DNA from 2 places in the Fuscovulum ytuae genome. Region 1 is predicted to be linked to the other one. Evidence: riboswitches for the same ligand, from Rfam matches in the RefSeq annotation. Region 1 holds a riboswitch; the other holds the start of a gene.

What was found. Region 1 has a riboswitch for cobalamin ahead of QF092_RS10060 (ABC transporter ATP-binding protein). Riboswitches for the same ligand answer to the same signal wherever they lie in the genome.
Region 2: linked by a shared signal. The riboswitch ahead of bluB (5,6-dimethylbenzimidazole synthase) and the one ahead of QF092_RS10060 (ABC transporter ATP-binding protein) in region 1 are both predicted to bind cobalamin.

What each region holds. Positions count from the first base shown of each region.
Region 1 covers NZ_CP124535.1:2,071,609-2,080,808, forward strand. The annotation lists gene hisG (ATP phosphoribosyltransferase) at 1-22, shown strand, start outside; gene QF092_RS10035 (hypothetical protein) at 89-433, shown strand; gene QF092_RS10040 (DUF1489 family protein) at 582-1,010, opposite strand; gene QF092_RS10045 (adenosylcobalamin-dependent ribonucleoside-diphosphate reductase) at 1,138-3,423, shown strand; gene QF092_RS10050 (FecCD family ABC transporter permease) at 3,437-4,447, opposite strand; gene QF092_RS10055 (ABC transporter substrate-binding protein) at 4,490-5,392, opposite strand; gene QF092_RS10060 (ABC transporter ATP-binding protein) at 5,466-6,332, opposite strand; cobalamin riboswitch at 6,364-6,575, opposite strand; gene QF092_RS10065 (GSCFA domain-containing protein) at 6,744-7,778, shown strand; gene QF092_RS10070 (hypothetical protein) at 7,775-8,569, shown strand; gene QF092_RS10075 (sialate O-acetylesterase) at 8,677-9,200, shown strand, end outside.
Region 2 covers NZ_CP124536.1:106,971-116,170, forward strand. The annotation lists gene QF092_RS19160 (NnrS family protein) at 1-911, opposite strand, end outside; gene QF092_RS19165 (5-formyltetrahydrofolate cyclo-ligase) at 911-1,558, opposite strand; gene QF092_RS19170 (hemerythrin domain-containing protein) at 1,587-2,075, opposite strand; gene QF092_RS19175 (group III truncated hemoglobin) at 2,089-2,547, opposite strand; gene QF092_RS19180 (Rrf2 family transcriptional regulator) at 2,623-3,042, shown strand; gene QF092_RS19185 (DUF6522 family protein) at 3,039-3,314, shown strand; gene QF092_RS19190 (TetR/AcrR family transcriptional regulator) at 3,368-3,964, shown strand; gene QF092_RS19195 (efflux RND transporter periplasmic adaptor subunit) at 3,968-5,113, shown strand; gene QF092_RS19200 (ABC transporter permease) at 5,110-6,243, shown strand; gene QF092_RS19205 (ABC transporter ATP-binding protein) at 6,247-6,939, shown strand; gene QF092_RS19210 (hypothetical protein) at 6,955-7,335, shown strand; gene bluB (5,6-dimethylbenzimidazole synthase) at 7,381-8,103, opposite strand; cobalamin riboswitch at 8,147-8,333, opposite strand; gene QF092_RS19220 (sterol desaturase family protein) at 8,390-9,200, opposite strand, start outside.

The DNA of each region.
Region 1 (9,200 bases):
GACCACTCCCGCCAATCTCTGACATCCCGGCTTGACGGCGGACACCCCGCGCTAGCTCCCCTTCAGGTTAATGAAAGGGAAACCCCAGATGCATCTTCGCCTCACCGCCGCAGCCTTCCTTTTGGCGCTGCCCGCCTTTGCCCAAGACCTCGCCACAGGCGACCAGATCAAGGGCACCATCGCCGGAAAAACCGTCCAAGGCTCCATGATCGCCTCCGGCGCCTATACCGAGTTTTATGCCGAAGACGGCACCATCAAGGGTGATGGCTACACGGGCAAATGGACCGTCGACGGCGATGCCATGTGCTTTGACTATGGCGAAGGCGCAAGCTGCTGGGGCGTGCGGATCAACGGCGATCAGGTCGCATGGATCAAGGACGGGGCCGAAGACGGCACCGGCACGCTGGTCGAGGGCAACCCGAACAATTTCTAAGGCCTTGCCAAAGTGAACGCCCCATCACCGGGGCGTTCGCTGCGTGCCCACAGTTTGCGGCACAAAATCCGGCACAAAACAGGGCACAACCGTTTTCGGCATGGGCCCATCCCACCGTCATCCCCAACCATTAACGCAGCGCGCGGCGCTACCGCAGCCCGATCTCCGCCAAGGCCTGCGCCAATTCGGGCGGCAGCGCCTCTTCCCGCGCCCGCCCCTTGGGCAGGTCGCGCGGGCTTTCCTCCGGCTCCAGATAGCGCCATCCCTGAAACGGCCGGCGCGGCGCCGCCTCGGTGCGGATCACCTCGGCATCCAGCACCAGCGCGCAGCGCAGGATGCCATCCGCGCCTTCCACTTTCTCAAGCCCGACAATGCGTTGCCGCGCAAGGATCACCCCTTTGATCACCCAATAAAGCGACCCGCCGGCAAGCACTTCTGCCTCGCGCTTGGGCCACATCCGCGTCACATGCATGGCGCAGCCCTTCGGCCAGCGATGCCGCTGGCTCTCCTGCCAATCGGTCAGATCCTCGACACTATCCGCGCCGACACACAGCTTCAGAAGGTTGATATGGCCCACGAATCCCCCGGTGCTTCCGGCCCCAGAGGATAGCTGTGGTTAACGTCCCCGCAAGGTTTGACGCACCGGCCCATTGCGCCTATCTTGTGCGTTCCTCCTCGAAAACCGCAAAACCAAGGAAAATCGCATGTCCCGATTCGCCGCCCCCATCGCCGAGCAGATCTGGGACATGAAATACCGCCTCAAAGAGGCCGACGGCACGCCCCTCGACGGCACGGTTGAGGATACATGGCGTCGAATCGCCCGCGCCTTGGCCGAGGTGGAGGCTGATCCCGCCCATTGGGAGGCGGAATTCTACGCCGCGCTGGAGGATTTCAAATACCTCCCTGCGGGACGCATCACGGCAGGCGCGGGCACCGGCCGCTCCGTCACGCTGTTCAACTGTTTCGTTATGGGCACCATCCCCGACAATATGGGTGGCATCTTCGACGGGCTGAAAGAGGCCGCGCTGACAATGCAGCAAGGCGGCGGAATTGGCTATGATTTCAGTACCATCCGCCCCCGCGGGGCCGAGGTGAAGGGGGTTGCCGCCGATGCCTCCGGTCCCCTTTCCTTCATGGATGTCTGGGATGCGATGTGCCGCACCATCATGTCCGCAGGCAGCCGCCGGGGGGCCATGATGGCCACCATGCGCTGCGATCACCCCGATATCGAAAGCTTTATCGAGGCGAAGAAAGACCCCGCCCGTTTACGGATGTTCAACCTCTCCGTGCTAGTGACTGATCCCTTCATGGCGGCGGTCAAGGCGGATGGTCCGTGGGAACTCGTTTTCGATGGCAAGGTCTACAAGACGGTGCAGGCGCGCGATCTGTGGAATCGCATCATGCGCAACACCTACGATTTCGCCGAACCCGGCGTGATCTTCGTCGATCGCATCAATGCGATGAACAACCTCGCCTATTGCGAAACCATCGCCGCCACCAACCCCTGCGGCGAACAGCCCCTGCCGCCCTATGGCGCCTGCCTTCTGGGCTCCATCAACCTCGCCACACTGGTTAAGGATGCCTTTACCAAAGATGCCGCCATGGACATGGCCGCGCTGGATCGGCTCGTCCGCACTGCCGTGCGGATGATGGACAATGTGGTGGATGCCAGCCGCTTCCCCCTGCCCCAACAGGCGCAAGAGGCACAGGCGAAACGCCGCATCGGCCTAGGCGTCACCGGCCTTGCCGATGCGCTTTTGATGATCGGTCAGCGCTATGGCTCTGAAAAGGCGGCAGAAATCACGGAACAGTGGATGCACGCCATCGCCCGCGCCGCTTACCTTGCCTCTGCCGATCTGGCCCGCGAAAAGGGGGCCTTCCCACTCTTTGATGCAGAGAAATTCCTCGCCTCCGGGTCGCTTGCCCATATGGATGACGACGTGAAGGCCGCCATCCGCCAGCACGGCATCCGCAACGCGCTCCTCACCTCCATCGCGCCCACGGGCACGATCAGCCTTTACGCAGGCAACGTCTCCTCTGGCATCGAACCCGTCTTCGCCTATGCCTATACGCGCAAGGTGCTGCAAAAAGACGGCTCGCGCACTGAAGAAGAGGTCGTCGATTACGCCGTCCGCCTCTGGCGCGAAAAGATGGGCGACGCCCCCCTGCCGGATTACTTCGTCAACGCCCAGACCCTGCCCCCGCTCGACCATGTCCGCATGCAGGCGGCGGCGCAGAAATGGGTGGATTCGTCGATCTCCAAAACCATCAACTGCCCCGAAGACATCAGCTTTGACGCGTTCAAAGAGGTCTATATGGCCGCATGGGATCAGGGCTGCAAAGGTTGCACCACCTACCGGCCGAACGATGTCACCGGCTCCGTCCTCACCGTGTCCGAGGCGTCAGAAAAGACCCCGGCCGATGCCCCCGCCGCCGTCCGCCAATCGCAAGACGGGGCCGAGGTCGTCTATCTTTCCGAACCGCTCGACCGCCCCGCCGCGCTGGAAGGCCAGACCTACAAATTGAAATGGCCGGGATCGGAACACGCCCTCTACATCACCATCAATGACATCGTCATCGCAGGCCACCGCCGCCCGTTCGAGGTGTTCATCAACTCCAAGAACATGGAACATTTCGCCTGGACCGTCGCCCTGACCCGCATGATCAGCGCGGTCTTCCGGCGCGGCGGCGATATTTCCTTTGTGGTAGAGGAGCTTAAAGCCGTCTTCGACCCGCGCGGCGGGGCCTGGATGGACGGGCGTTATATCCCCTCCATCCTTGCGGCCATCGGCGGCGTCATCGAACGCCATCTCATCGATATCGGCTTTATCGAGGGGGAGGGGCTGGGTCTGAAATCCGATCCCCAGGCGCAGGTCGTGGCACTCGGTGCCCCCAAAGGCAAGGCCTGCTCGTCCTGCGGCAGCTATGACATGCGCATGATCGAAGGCTGCATGACCTGCGCCTCTTGCGGCTATTCCAAATGCGGCTGAGGGGGTAATCCCCTCACGCCCGCCGCGCCATCAGCCATAGGAAGAACAGCCCGCCGCACAGGCCGGTGACCACCCCGATGGGCATATCCTCGGGGGCCAGCACCACGCGCGCCGCCGCATCCGCCCAGATCAGGAACACCGCCCCCGCAAGGGCCGAGGCGGGCAGAACGCGCAGATTATCCCCGCCCACCACCAACCGCACCAGATGCGGCATCATCAGCCCGACAAAGCCGATCAGTCCCGAAAAGGCGACCATCACCCCCGTCACCAGCGCGGCCATGACAAAGACGGCCAGCCGGAACCGCCCCACTTCAATCCCCAGACTCGCCGCCGTCTCATCGCCCAAAGCCAGCGCATTCAACCGCCCGGCCTGCGCCCAAAGCCACAACCCGCATGGCAGCAGCACCGCCACGGGCCAGATCAGATGATCCCACTGCGCCAGCCCAAGCCCGCCCAGCATCCAGAACACAACCGTATGCGTGGCGCGCGGATCGCCTAGGAAAATCAGGATATTCGCCCCTGCCATAATCACAAAGCTGACCGCGACCCCCGCCAGAACCAAGCGGTCCGCACTGGTGGCCTGCGCCACCCGCGCCACGCCCAGAACCAGCAGCGTCGCCGCCAGCGCCCCCCCAAAGGCCATCAACGGCACGGTCAGAAGGCCAAGGAACATACCCGTATGCAAAAGCGCAGCGATGGCCCCAAAGGCCCCCCCGGACGAGATGCCCAGAAGATGTGGATCGGCCAGCGGGTTGCGCGTCACGGCCTGCAACGCCGCCCCCACCACGCCCAGCCCCGCCCCGACCAGCCCCGCCAGCACCACACGCGGAAAGCGGATCTCCCAGATGATCGCCGCCTGCCCCGCGCTCCAGTCACCTGCGGCGGCACCGGGCAGCACCCGCTCCACCGCAATGCCCCAGACTGTGGACAAGGGCACCGGCACCGCCCCGACCGACACCGCAACCACCACTGACAAGGCCAGAACCAGCCCCGCGCCCAGCACAAGGCCGATCCCCGCGCCGATCCGGCGCGGCGTCGATGATGTTTGCGCGAGGTCTGCCACGGTTCAGTTGCCCCAGAACCCGGCGATCAGCTTTTCCACCGCCTTGATATTGCGCGGCCCCGGCGTCGCCTCAACATAGTCCAGCACCACGAAACGGTCATTCTTTACCGCATCGATGCTGGCGAAGGCCGGGTTGCCCTTCATGAAGGCGATCTTCTGCTCGGCCGTCACATCGCCATAGTTCACGATGACGATCATTTCCGGGTTCCGTTCCACCACGGCCTCCCAGCCCACTTCGGCCCAGCTTTTTTCCAGATCATCAAGGATGTTCCTGCCCCCAGCCGCCTCGATCAGCGCGGTGGGCATCGCATAGGCCCCGGCGGTGAAAGGTGCCTCTTCCCCGCTGTCATAGACGAAGACGCGCAAGGGGGCGCTGCGATCAACCCCCGCCGTCAGGTCTGCCAACCGTGCCTTCCAGCCCGCGACCAGTTCCTCGGCCTTCGCCTCCACCCCGAAGATGCGGCCAAGGTTCAGGATGTCGACATACATGTCCTCCATGCTCGACTTCGCCTTCGGCCCGATATGGATGCAGCTTTCGGTCAGTTCATAGACCTTGATCCCCAAAGGCTCCACCGTCTCAGGCGTCACTTCGCCGCCAACCTTCATCCCGTAATTCCAGCCCGCGAAGAAGAAATCCGCCTCGGCCCCCGCCAGCACCTCTTTCGTGGGATACTTGGCCGAAAGCTCCGGCAGTTCCGCCACACCTTCGCGCATCTCCTCATCCAGCGTTTTCCAGCCGGAAATGCCAGTATAGCCCACCATCCGGTCGCGCAGGCCCAGAACCAGCATCATCTCCGTCAGGTTCGAATCGTTCGAAATCGCACGCGCGGGCGCGGCGTCGAAGGTCACACTGCGGCTGCAGCTTTGCACCGTCACAGGATAGGCCAGCGCAGGGGCGGCCATCATCAGGGCGGGCAAGGCAAAGGCGGCCACTCGGCCGATCGTCGTCAACATGGGTCAGGTCTTTCAGGTCAAGTTGTCACAGATGAAAGGAAAATCGCGGGCGCGGGCCGCTCCGGTCCACCACCGCGCGCACGCGGAAGGCTTCGGCGAGCACCGCCTCATCCAGCGCGGCGGCAGGCGGTCCATCGGCGAACAGACGGCCCCCATGCAGCACCAAGACCCGGTCGGCAAAGCCCGCCGCCAGCGTCAGGTCGTGCAAGGACGCGATCACCGTCAGCCCAAGCCCCCGCAGCAGATGCAAAAGGTCCAGCTGATGGCGGATGTCCAGATGGTTGGTCGGCTCATCCAGCACGATCACCCGCGGCTCTTGCGCCAAGGCGCGCGCCACCATTGCCCGCTGCCGCTCTCCCCCCGACAGGGTGGCAAAGCGCCGATCCGCCAGCGCGGCAAGGTCCATCCGCTCCAGCGCCGCCTCAACTGCCGCGCCCGCCTCGGGCCGCGCGAAGCCAGCGCCCCATCCCCGCCGATGCGGCAGGCGGCCCAGCGCCACGATCTGCCGCACGGTCAGGTCCAACTCCCCCGGCGTGTCCTGCAAGACCGCCGCCACCTGCCGCGCCGCAGCATCGGCTCCCATCTTCCACAGGTCCTGCCCCATCAAGCGCACCTCACCCCGGCGCGGCGCGTGATGGCGATAGATCAGCCGCAGAAGCGAGGATTTCCCCGCCCCGTTCGCCCCGCAGACGGCCACGATCTGCCCCACCGGCACGGCGAAACTGATATCGGTCAGGATATCATCCTGCCCCTTCGGCCCCCAACTCACGCCCTGCAGGGCCACCGCCGCCACGGCATCCGCCGCCAGCGCACGCAAAACAGGGCCAGTGCCGGCATCGGCACCAATGGGGATAACTGGCGCGGCAAGGGGCTGCCGCAATGACGCATCCATCAGACACTCCTTCCGGGGCACCCCGCCCGGTGGTTTTCGGGTCCTGATGGCAGGTCTCCTGACTCGCGGGTCTCGGCTTGCCCCGCCTTCCCGCGCCCAATCGGACACAGTGGCATCGGGGGTCGCTCGCCGCTCACAGTTGCGGGGGCAGTCACGGATTTGGCGCCTGATGGCTACACCACACCGTATTCCCTTTTCACCCAGCCACGCCTTTGGCCTGCCGGGAACCATCGCCTATAGCATCGCCCGCGCCCATGCCCCTGTCAAATCCGAAAGCGGCATCCGCCCCACCCTTCGCGCCATCCCCGCCGCGGCAAAGCCGCACGCGACCGGGTGACAAGCCCCCGCCTTCCGCCTTAGGCTTGCCCCAGACCTGCGCACCGTGGGTCCGATCTGTTCTGGTGCCGTATCATGTCCTATTCCGCGCTTCCCGACCGTTCCTTCTGGCGACGCTGCCTCGCATCGGGTGACTTTCGCCTGCGCGAACTCTATGAACCCAAGGTTCTTATCGCCCCCGAAGCAACCGTCGCCACGGCAGGAAGCTGCTTTGCCCAAAAGATCGGCCATGAACTGCGCGCCTCTTCGGCCCGTTTCCTCGATCTGGAACCCGTGCCAGCGGGCCTAACCCCCACAACGGCGGCACAACTGGGCTTTGGCCTCTTTTCCGCCCGTTTCGGCAATATCTACAGCACGGCCCAACTCCTCCAACTGGCCGAAGACGCCTTCGCCGATCACCTGCGCGACGAAACCTTCTGGGAAAAGGATGGCCGCTGGTTCGATGGCCTGCGCCCAAGGCTGGAACCGGGCGGCTACCCCTCCCGCGATATGGCCGAGGCCGCGCGCCTTTCCCACCTCGCCCAACTGCGCCGGATGTTTCTTGAGGCAGAGGTGTTCATCTTCACCCTTGGCCTGACGGAACGCTGGCAGGATGCCCGCACGGGCACAGTCTATCCGCTCTGCCCGGCCGTGGTGGACCCGGCCTTCGCGGATTCCGCCCATGTCTTCCACAATGCCCGCGTGGCCGAGGTTATCGGTGAACTGGATCGCACCATCGCGCTTCTGTCCCGCTTGAACCCGGACCTGCGCTTCATCTTCACCGTGTCACCCGTGCCCCTGATGGCCACGGCGACGGGTGGTCATGTTCTGGGGGCCACATCCCGCTCCAAGGCCGTGCTGCGCGCCGCAGTGGATGAGGTCTGCGCCAACCACGCCATCGCCGATTACTTCCCCTCATACGAAATCGCGACGCAGAACCCCACCTTCCGCGATGCCTTTGGCCCCGATCAGCGCGAGGTGCGCCCCGAAGTCGTTGAAACCATCATGGATGTCTTCTTCGCCGGACAATCGGCCCTCAGCCGACGCAAACCAAAAGACGGGCCAGACCCAGAAGAGGCCGCCGCCGCCGAACTTTGCGACGAAGTGCTTCTCGCGGCGGTCCGCGAATGAGGGTCCTTGTCTTTGGCGATTCCCACGCAGCCTGCATGATCGAGGCGTGGCGCAGAGGCGGCTGGCCCACCGATTGGCAGATGTCCTTCTTCGTCCGTCCCGGCAGCGGCCCGCCTGAACATGCCGTGACAGGCACCACGATCCGGGCCGTCACACCCGCCTTCCGTGACGTTCTCGCCCGCCTTGATCAGCCCGCCGAATATGACCTTGCCGCGCAGGATGCCTTTGTCATCATCGGCGGCGGGATCAGCCTCTTTCCGCTGGTGCAGGTCCTCAATACCTACGACATCCTGGATTGGGGCGGCGAAATCGGGGCCGAGACACGGCCCACCATCACCGAACCCGTCCTCCGCCTCGCTGTGGCCGAGGCGTTTCGCGCCACGCCCGCAGGGCGACTTCTGGCCGAATTGCGGGCCGTGCCGGCGCTTGCCGACCGCCCCATCCACCTCATGCCGCAACCCTTCCCCTCTGAAAAAGTGTTGGCCGATCGCAGCATCGCCTCTGGCGCAGGCCTGCGCCGCCTCGCACGGCTGCGGCTTCTGGCCCGCGCGGCGACCCTGTTCCATGACGCCACCAAAGACCTCGCCCGCGACTTCGGCGCACAGCTTCACCGCCAGCCAGAGACGACAATCCATCGCCACGCCTTCACCGCCCTCCCCTATTCGACCGAGGCGCGCCGTCTTGTGAACCTTGCCCAAGCGCAGCCCAAGTCCGACATCCTCCATGCCAATCAGGACTACGGGGTACTTCTGCTGCGGGGCATTACTGCTCGAACAGACACCAACCCTTAACCTAAACATATATAATTGCAGGAATTTTCGGCGCGCATCGGGCAGGCGCGTCAAGGATTTCTGAACCAGCGGGACCCAGCATGCGGGCATCTCAAAAGGGGTGCCGCATGACCAATGTTTATATCATCGCCGGGCAAAGCAACGCCGTCGCCGCCGAAAGCCGTATCCGCGCCGAACTCCTCGCCCGCGATCCCGGCGCCATCGTTCTGTCGGTCTCCAGCGGGGGCGCGCCCCTGACCTGGGGCCGCGCAGGGACGGATTGGTTCCAATCCGGCGATATGCGCGACACACTGATCAACACTGCGATTTCCACCCTTCGCGCCAATCCCGATGCCACCCTGCGCAGCTTGATCTGGCTGCAGGGTGAGGCGGATACCTACGGTTTCGCCCGCGCCGAAACCTATGCTGCGCAATTTCAATCGCTCCTCACCCGCGTGGACACCGCGCTGCAATCCGCCCTTCCTGGCCGGCAGACGGACTTCGACGTGCTAAGCGTTCAGTTATCCACTCAGGCGCCCGAGGCAGCGGGTCGCCAGAACTGGACCACCATCATCAATGAACAGCGCAAGCTTGACGCGGGCTCCGACCGAATCCTGTCGCTTGATCCCGATGCGGTCGCGCGTGAGGCGGG
Region 2 (9,200 bases), on a different replicon from region 1:
ATCCCGAAGACGCCCGGCATCAGGATCTCGGCCGCCAGCGCGATGGCCCCGAGCGGCAGGAACGCATAGCCGGCATGCAGCACCAGGACGAGCGGCTCCGCCACCGTGCGGTGACCCGCCCATCGCGCCAGTCGGATGGCGTGCAGTGCCCCGGCCAGCCCCAGCAGGATGCCTGTCACCAAGGACAGCGGCAGTGCGACCCAGGCCATCAAAGCCGCCAGCAGGGACAGCAGGGCCACCTTGTCGAGCCCCTGCATCGGCGCGGCGGGCAGTTTCCCCGGCCCGCGCCGCACCAGCCAGTTCCGGGTGAATGAAGGTACGATCCGCCCGCCGATGACCGCGATCATCATGACACCCGCCGCCAACCCAAGTCGCAGGCCATAACCTTGGGCGGCATAATCCCCCCGCGCCGCCTCCCAGTGGTACAGTCCGTTGCCAAGGGCAAAGACCGCCAGCATCGCCAGCACGATCAGATTGCGCCAGTTCTTGCCCGCCACGATCTCACGCCCAATGGCCGCGGCCAGAACCAGCGGAAAGGACAGATCGACCGTCGCCGCCACCCCGGCAGGCAGGGCGCCCGACATGGCAACTGCCACGCGCCCGGCCAGCCACAGGAAGAACAGCCCGCCAAGCGGCCAGCCCACGATGGGCAACCGGCCTGTCCAGTTTGGCACAGCGGTCAAGAGAAACCCCGCGATCACCGCGCCGAGGTAGCCGAACAGGAATTCGTGCGCGTGCCAGCTGACTGGGTCAAAGGCTGTGGGCAGCGTAAGATGACCCGACAGCATCGGCACCCATAGCGTCATCGCCAGCGCAGCCCAGATCGCGGCCCAGAAGAAGAATGGCCGGAACCCGTAGGTCAGGATCGCAGGGCCGGTCCAGGCGCGCATCTGTTCGGCAGTGGTGGTCATCATGCGTCCTTCTGTTCGTACTGGACCCCGGCCTCGGTCAGGATGACGTCCAGTGCGATGTCGTGGGGTTGGGGAAAGATGGTGGCAAGCCGGGCAGATTGCAGACCGATACCGATTGTCATCGGGCGAGGCGACAGCACGGCGAGCGTGCGGTCAAAGTACCCCCCGCCGTAGCCCAGCCGAAACCCTGCCGGGTCCCAGCCCACCAAGGGGGCAAGAGTCAGGTCAGGCACCACCTCTGGCCCGTCAGCCGGGACCGGGATCTTCCAGAAGCCCTGCACCATCCTGCAATCCGGCGTCCATAGGCGGAACGCCAGTGGTGCAGAGGGCGCTGTGACCACGGGCAATGTGACGTTCGCGCCGCGTGCGAGCAGGCTTTCCAGCCAGGGCCGCAAGTTCAGTTCCGCCTTGATCGGCCACCAAGCCGAGAGCGTCAGCCCGTCAATATTCGGGAAACGTTCAGCAAGGAGGGTATCGACACGCGCGGCAATCATGTCTGCCGCTGCACGACGCTGCGACACGGACAGGGCCTGACGGTCTGCGAGCAATCGCGCGCGCTCGGCCTTGCGCCAGCGGGCGACGTCGCGCGCCTGCTCTTGGTCCACAGCCAACGGATCGAAGTAGTCCGGGGCGATCTCGCAAGCCATGCAGGGGGACGAGGCGAATGGGCCCGGCTCAGACATCGGCGCGCCGCTCCGCCTCGAACTGCGGGAACAGCACGTCGTTCTCCAGACGCATGTGCTCGGTCAGGTCACGGGCGAACTCATCCAGTCCACGGTAAAGCCCGGTCCAGGTGCCGCAGGCCCCGCCGGGCAAGGTCAGGTTTGCGGTCAGTCGGAGGATCTCGGCCAGCTCGCGGTCATGCCCGGCATGATCGGCGCGCATCACCGCGATCGGAGTCTCGATGCCGGGCATCCCGCCCTTGCGGATCGCGGGAAACAGGATCAGTTCCTCCTTCTTCATATGTACCTCCAATTCGCCGAGCATCTCGTGCAGCAGGGCCGACAGTCCGTCAGGCACGCCCACGTCGCCGAAGTGCACGTCCTCGACACGCTCCGCCATTGCCACCAGTTGCGGAAGCTGCTCCCTGTGGCGGGCATGGTAGCGCTCCTCGATGTGCCGGGTCAGGGCGGTCGGCTCGGACGGCGCTGCAGCTTCGGTCATGTGAGGTCTCCTGTCAGAAGAACAGTTTGGGTGGGGCGACGGGGTCGCTTTGGGCTGACTGAACGGCGATGTGCAGGGAATAGGCGATCCGCTCGGCGCGCTCGATCAGGTGCAAGGCTCCCGCGGGCGTGCAGGTATCAACAGCTGTCGCGCGGAACAGCGCAAGCCAGCGGTCAAAATGTGCCGCATTGATCGGCAACGGAGTATGCGCGGGCACCGGCCGGCCATGATACTGCCCGGTCATCAAGGCGATCGAAGACCAGAACGTCACCATCCGCTCAAGATGCACGGCCCAATCGGTGATGCGGGCCGCAAAGATCGGCCCCAGAACGGCATCTGCACGGACACAGCCGTAAAAGCGGTGTACCAGATCGCGCAGAACATCGGGGCTAAGACCCGTCTCTACCATAAGGGCGGCCGTCACTTCCGGCCTGGTTGTCGGGATGGACAAGCTGACAGTTGCGCTGGACATCTGAGTCTCCGTCTTGCGCTTTGGCTTAGGCCTGCTAATTGGTATTGTAAATACCTATTCAAGGAAACCGACCTCATGCGGCTGACCTCCTTCACCGACTTCGGGCTACGGATGCTGATGCGGATGGCCGCCGATCCGTCGCGCGCCAACTCCACGGCCGAACTGGCCGAAGCCCTGGGCCTGTCCCGCAATCATCTGGCCAAGATCATCCAGCATCTGGCGCGCGCAGGCCTGATCGAAACCCGGCGCGGCGGCGGCGGTGGCGCCGTGCTGGCCCGACCGGCGTCCGAGATCCGGCTTGGCCAGGTCATCCGGTTGTTGGAAGAAGGGCAGCCCTTGGTCGAGTGTTTCGGGGCCGATGGGGGTGCCTGTTCGATAGACACGCGCTGTCGGCTCAAGGCGCGTCTGCGTTCTGCGGAAGCAGCTTTTCTCACGGATCTCGACCGATCGACACTGGCCGATATCGCCCTGCCCCCGCTCGTGGTGTCGCAATGACGCAGGTGGAACGTGACGGTGCAGGCTTTGTCGTCCCGGCAATCTTGCTCGCCGAAGCATTCGGACTGACCGAGTCCGACGTTCGCGAGTCGATGCGCACCGGCGCCCTGACATCGATCTGCGAGGCCGGGGTGGGGACGGACGCGGGACGCTGGCGCCTGACGTTCCGTTACATTAATCGCGCCCTCCGGTTCACGGTCGACGAGGTAGGAACGATCCTGTCGAGTTCTCGCTTTCCGGTGCGGGACCGATCGTCTGACTTGGAACGTTGACTCCTTCATCCGATTATGTAAGTGATTAATCACTTACTTTCTTGGATGAGTCGATGCGCAAGACGTCAGATCTCCGCAAGGCCGAAATCGTGGCAACGATCCTAGCCTTGGCCGACCAGATCGGCCCGGACCGGGTGACGACAGGCGCCGTCGCCAACGAAGTCGGCGTGACGCAGGCTGCCCTGTTCAGGCATTTTCCAACAAAGGCTGCAATGTGGAGTGCCGTGGCCGACCAGGTGGCCGAAACGCTGACCCATGCCTGGAATGCGGCTGTGGCACTGAGTGAGCTGCCGGTTGACAGGATCAGGGCCCTGATCCGGGCGCAACTGGACCAGATCGCAGCAACACCCGCGATGCCCATGCTGCTGTTTTCCCGCGAACTGAATGTCGAGAACGCGGCCCTGCGCACGGCATTCCACGGGCGGCTGACCGCTTTCCATGGCCATCTTATGCGCGAAGTCGAGCTGGGCCAGCAGTCCCATACCCTGCGCGATGACGTTGCAGCGGCGGATGTGGCGGTCTTGCTGACTTCCCTGGTGCAGGGGGTGGCGATCCGCTGGTCACTGGGCGCGCGCGACTTTGGCCTGCAGGCCGAAGGGCTGCGCCTTCTGGATGTCCAGCTGCACCTGCTTGGGGTGGAAGGAGGCTGACCGATGCGGACCATCTGGATCATCGCGGTGGTGGCGACCCTGAGCATCGGTGCAGGAGCGATGTACCTGACCGAGCGTCCGTTGACGGTGGCGGTCGTGCAGCCCGAAACCGATGTGGCCCTTCGCATCTACGGGCTCGGAACCGTCGAGGCGAGGGTACTGGCGCGCGTAGGATTTGAGTCCAGCGGAACACTGATGTCGCTTACGGTCGATGCAGGTGACCGCGTGGCACAGGGGCAAGCGCTGGCCGCGCTGAATCAGGATGAGCAGGAGGCGCGGCTCGCGCGTGCCCAGGCCGCCGTGGCGGCGAACGCTGCCAATCAGGCCAAGGCCGAAGCGGCTGTCCTCCGCGCCACGGCAATCCTGGCGCAGCGCGAGGCGGCCAACCGCCGGCAGGCCGAGTTGACCCGACAGGAAGCCGCATCCATCCAGCGCGCGGAGGAGGCGCAGCGAGATGAAGACGTCGCTCGTGCTGACGTGAAAGTTGCCGAAGCGGAACTCGCCGTCATTCGCGCTCAAGGGCAGGATGCAGTCGCTGCCCTGCAACTTGAACAGACGCTGCTGGACCGTCACCGCTTGACCGCACCCTTTGATGCGCTGGTTGTGACACGCCTGGCCGAAACCGGGGCCGTGGTTCGGTCAGGCGATCCGATCTTTACCCTGATCGACCCCGATACGATTTGGATTCAGGCCTACATTGACGAAGAACGCGCTGGTCAGCTGGCCCTTGGCCAGCCCGGCACCATCCGTCTGCGGTCTCAGCCTGCCAGCGAATTCACAGGCACGATCACCCGCATCGGAGTGGAAAGCGACCGGGTGAATGAGGAACGCCGCGTCTGGCTGACCTGCTCGGATTGCCCGCAGCAAATGTTTCTGGGCGAACAAGCCGAGGTGCGCATCCTGACTGCCACACGCGCCACGGCCCTGATGGTGCCTGAAGTGGCGATTATCGGCTTCGACGGGTATCGCGGCACGGTCTGGATCGTCCAGGACAGTAGGCTTTCGCGCGCCGACCTGACATTCGGCGCGCGTGACGACCGGGGCCGGGTGGAAGTGACGGGCGGGTTGCCCGATGCTGCGCAGGTCGTGGCCGTCCCGCTGCAAGGCGTGGATGAAGGTCGGCCTGCCCGCATCGGAGCCGCGCCATGAACCTTGCCATCAAGGATATCCGCCACGGTCTCTTCCGCTTTGTCCTGACCTGTTTGGGACTTGGGCTTCTGATGACGGTCGTGCTGGCGATGATCGGCATCTACAACGGCCTTGTCGCCGATGCCCTGGCCGTCGTGAAGGCCCCTGCCGCTGATGTCTGGGTGGTCGAGGCTGGCACACAAGGCCCCTTTGCCGAAGCGTCAAGCATCCCGGCCACGACCCGGGACGCCGTGGCCCGCATGCCCGGAGTGGCCGAGGCCGGGGCCATCACTTACCAAACGATCGAGGCCAGCCATGCCGGCGGGACCTTGCGGCTCTATGTCATCGGCTTTGAACCCGGTCGTCCCGGCGGACCGCAGCGCATTACCGAAGGGCGGGGGCTGGGCAGAAGCCACTTTGAACTGCTGGCAGACCGCAAGACCGGTCTGGTGCCCGGAGAGACCATCCGGCTGGGACGCGACCGCTTTACCGTCGTGGGATTGGTCGAGGATGCGATGAACTCAGGCGGCGATCCGGCGGTCTATGTGACTTTGGCTGATGCACTGACGTTGCAGACGGCGATGGACCCGGCCGCTGCCCGGGTGCAGGCGGCCCGGGGCGATGGCGGCCTGCGCCCACCGACGGTGGCCGCCGTTGTTGCCCGGCTGCAGCCCGGTGCAGATGTGGCGCTTCTGACCGCGACAGTTCGGCAATGGAAACACCTCTCCGCCCTCAGCCAAGGTGAACAGGAGCAGCTTCTGCTTGCCTCGGTGGTGGACCGGGCGCGGCGCCAGATCGGTCTGTTCCTGGGGATCCTGCTGTCTGTCAGCGCCGTGGTGATTGCGCTCATCATCTACACAATGACCATGGAGAAGCTGAAGCAGATCGCTACCCTGAAGCTGATCGGCGCCCCGGATCGAACCATCGTGGGCCTGATCGTGCAACAGGCGCTGATCCTTGGCATCTCTGGCCTCGGGATCGGGCTGGCCCTGATCCTTCTGGTCAAGGACAGCTTTCCCCGCCGCGTTGTGCTTGAGCCGTTCAATGCGCTGGTGCTGACAGGCATCATCCTGATGGTCTGCCTTGTCGCCTCGGGTCTTGGCGTCCGCGCGGCGCTGAAGGTTGACCCTGCCACAGCGCTCGGGGGCTGACCCATGGCGCCGGGCGACATTCTGGTCGATGTGCGGGGCGTCGCCAAGCATTATGGCGAAGGCGAAACCCGTGTCGATGCCTTGCGGTCCGTGGATCTGCGGGTGCATGTCGGCGAAGTCATCGCGCTGCTGGGCCCGTCCGGTTCGGGCAAGACGACGCTGCTGAACGTGATCGGCTGCATTCTTGCCCCGACCGCGGGCCGGGTCGAACTGGATGGCGATGCGGTGTTCGACGGCAAATGGCTCCGCAGCGATCTGCGACGGCTGCGCCTGGACAAGATCGGCTTTATCTTTCAGGCGCACAACCTGTTGCCCTTCCTGACCGCCGAAGAGAACGTCTCGGTCGTGCTGGACCTTGCGGGCTGGACTGCCGAAAGAGGCCGAGCACGGGCACGCGAACTGCTTGATTACCTTGAAGTCGGGCATCGGGCCAAGGTGAAGCCGGCCCTGCTTTCCGGGGGCGAAGCGCAACGCGTCGCCATTGCCCGCGCGCTGGCGAACCGCCCCCGGATCATCCTGGCCGATGAACCCACGGCTGCGTTGGACAGTGGTCGGGCGCAACTTGTGATGGACCTTCTGCGAAAGCTCGCCAGCGACCAGAAGGCCTGCATCATCGCCGTGACGCATGATGAAAAGATCTTCGACCGTTTCGACCGCCTGATCCACCTGCGCGATGGTCGTCTCGTGGACAGCTGAACCAAGGAGAAGGCCATGCCCGCCCGCAGAAAGCCCCTGACGGCCGTCGCCGTTGTCGCAATCGTCTTCGGTCTCCTGACCATCGTTTCTGGAAGCCGCGCCCTTTTTGGTGGCGCCGACATGGGGGCCGTCGTCCCGTTCGTTCTATGGTTCAACTTCCTAGCAGGGTTTGCCTACATCATCGCGGGTCTGGGGCTTTGGTATAGGACTGGCTGGGCACCCGGCCTTGCCATCGCCATCACCCTTGCGACCGGAGCGATCTTTGCGATGTTTCTTTTGGAGGTCTGGCGCGGGACTGCATACGAGGCGCGGACGATGGGTGCGATGGCGCTGCGCCTTGCGATCTGGGTGGTGATCAGCGTCGTGGCGGCAAGAGAAAAGTCCAGTCGCGCATGACGGAAGGCAATCCTTTCACAGGGCACCATGCGGCCTGCCGCGATACTAGCAAGCAGGCGGCGTCACGTCTGACGGGACATCCCGTGCCCCCTCGCACTGACCCCAAGCGTCGCAATAGATCAACTGCTCCAGCGGCAGGCGGCTTGCCCAACCCTTAGCCGCCAATTCGGGCTGGTCGTAAAGCTCCTCGACGTAGCCGAGGCAAAGCCAGGCCACGGGAACAACGCTTTCGGGCAGGCCAAGGATCTCGCTTAACGCGCCCGACCGAAAGATGCTGACCCAACCCACACCAATCCCTTCCGACCGAGCCGCCAGCCAGAGGTTCTGAACAGCACAGACGGTCGAATAAAGGTCCATCTCGGGCGCGTGGGTGCGACCAAGCACAAAAGGGCCGCCACGCGCGCGATCGCAAGTGACACAGATGCTGACCGGCGCTTGCAGGATGCCTTCAAGCTTCAGGCTGGAATAGAGCGGACGGCGGTCAGGTCCGAACATCGCTTCGGCTTCAGCGTTTGCATCGGCAAAGGCGGCCTGAACCCGACCTTTCACACCGGCATCCCGGACAATGATGAAGTTCCACGGCTGCATGAACCCAACCGAAGGCGCATGATGGGCAGCCGTCAAAATGCGCATCAGAACATCTTTGTCCACGGGTGTGTCCGTAAACTGCGAGCGCACGTCGCGGCGCGAGAAGATAGCGCGATAGACGGCAGCGCGCTCGCTTTCGCTGAAGGCTCCGGCCGCGACCGGAGAGGCAGAAACGGACATGACGGTCCCCCTTCGTCGAAACGGGCGCGCCGCCGGCCTTCGGCGCGTCCTGTTTCGTCTGGCCGGTCTTCTGACTTGGCTTCGCGCGGGTGCTGCGCCTTCCCGGTCATTCGACCAGTGGCAAATGCAGCCCCATCTACCTTACAGCGTTGGGCACGTCGCAGGATTTCACTGCGTTCCCGATTATCCCGCCACGAAAAGCGGCGGGCACCAGACGCCGCCACTGTAGGCGTAAGTTCGATCTGGCGCAATCAGCGCGGCACTCCCGACGAAGACAGACGTAAAATCATTCTGCGGGATCCTTCAGCCCGGAATTTGGATCGAGGGCGTAGCCGCTCGCTGGTCCACGAAGGGGTTGAGCCAGCATCTGGTCGAGCCACAAATCACGCTGTGTACGAAACTGTTCGATACCGATTTCCATCCCTTCGTGCCCCTTGGCGGGCTGAGCGATGTAGGTCCCGAGCAGCCGGTCCCACCACGGCAAGTTGAAGCCGTAGTTCGAGTTGGTCTCGCGCGGGTCTTTGGAATGGTGGACGCGGTGCATGTCCGGCGTCACGACGAACAGGCGCAGCACGCGGTCCACCGGGCGTGGCAGGTCGATATTGGCGTGGTTGAACAGCGCGGTGGCGTTCAGGACCACCTCGAAGAGCAGCACCGCGACGGCGGGCGGGCCGAGCGCCGCGACCACTGCCAGCTTGATCCCCATTGAAATGAGGATTTCCACGGGATGGAAACGCAGTCCCGTGGTTGCGTCGAAATCGAGATCGGCGTGGTGCATCCGGTGCAGCCGCCAGAGCCCGGGCACGGCGTGGAACATCACGTGCTGAAGGTAGATCGCCAGATCGAGCAGCAGCATCGAGACGATGATTGCGACCCAGACTGGCACATCGATGTTGTTGAGCAGGCCCCAGCCACGATCCTCGGCCATGACGGCCAGACCGACCGCGAGGATCGGAAAACTCAGCCGCAGGATGACCGTATCCACCACCACCAGAGCAAGGTTGTTCGTCCAGCGGATCACACGCGGGATCTCCCGTCTGCGCCGGGGGGCTGCCACTTCCCAAAGCGCCATCGCCGCCAGAACACCCAGAAAGATG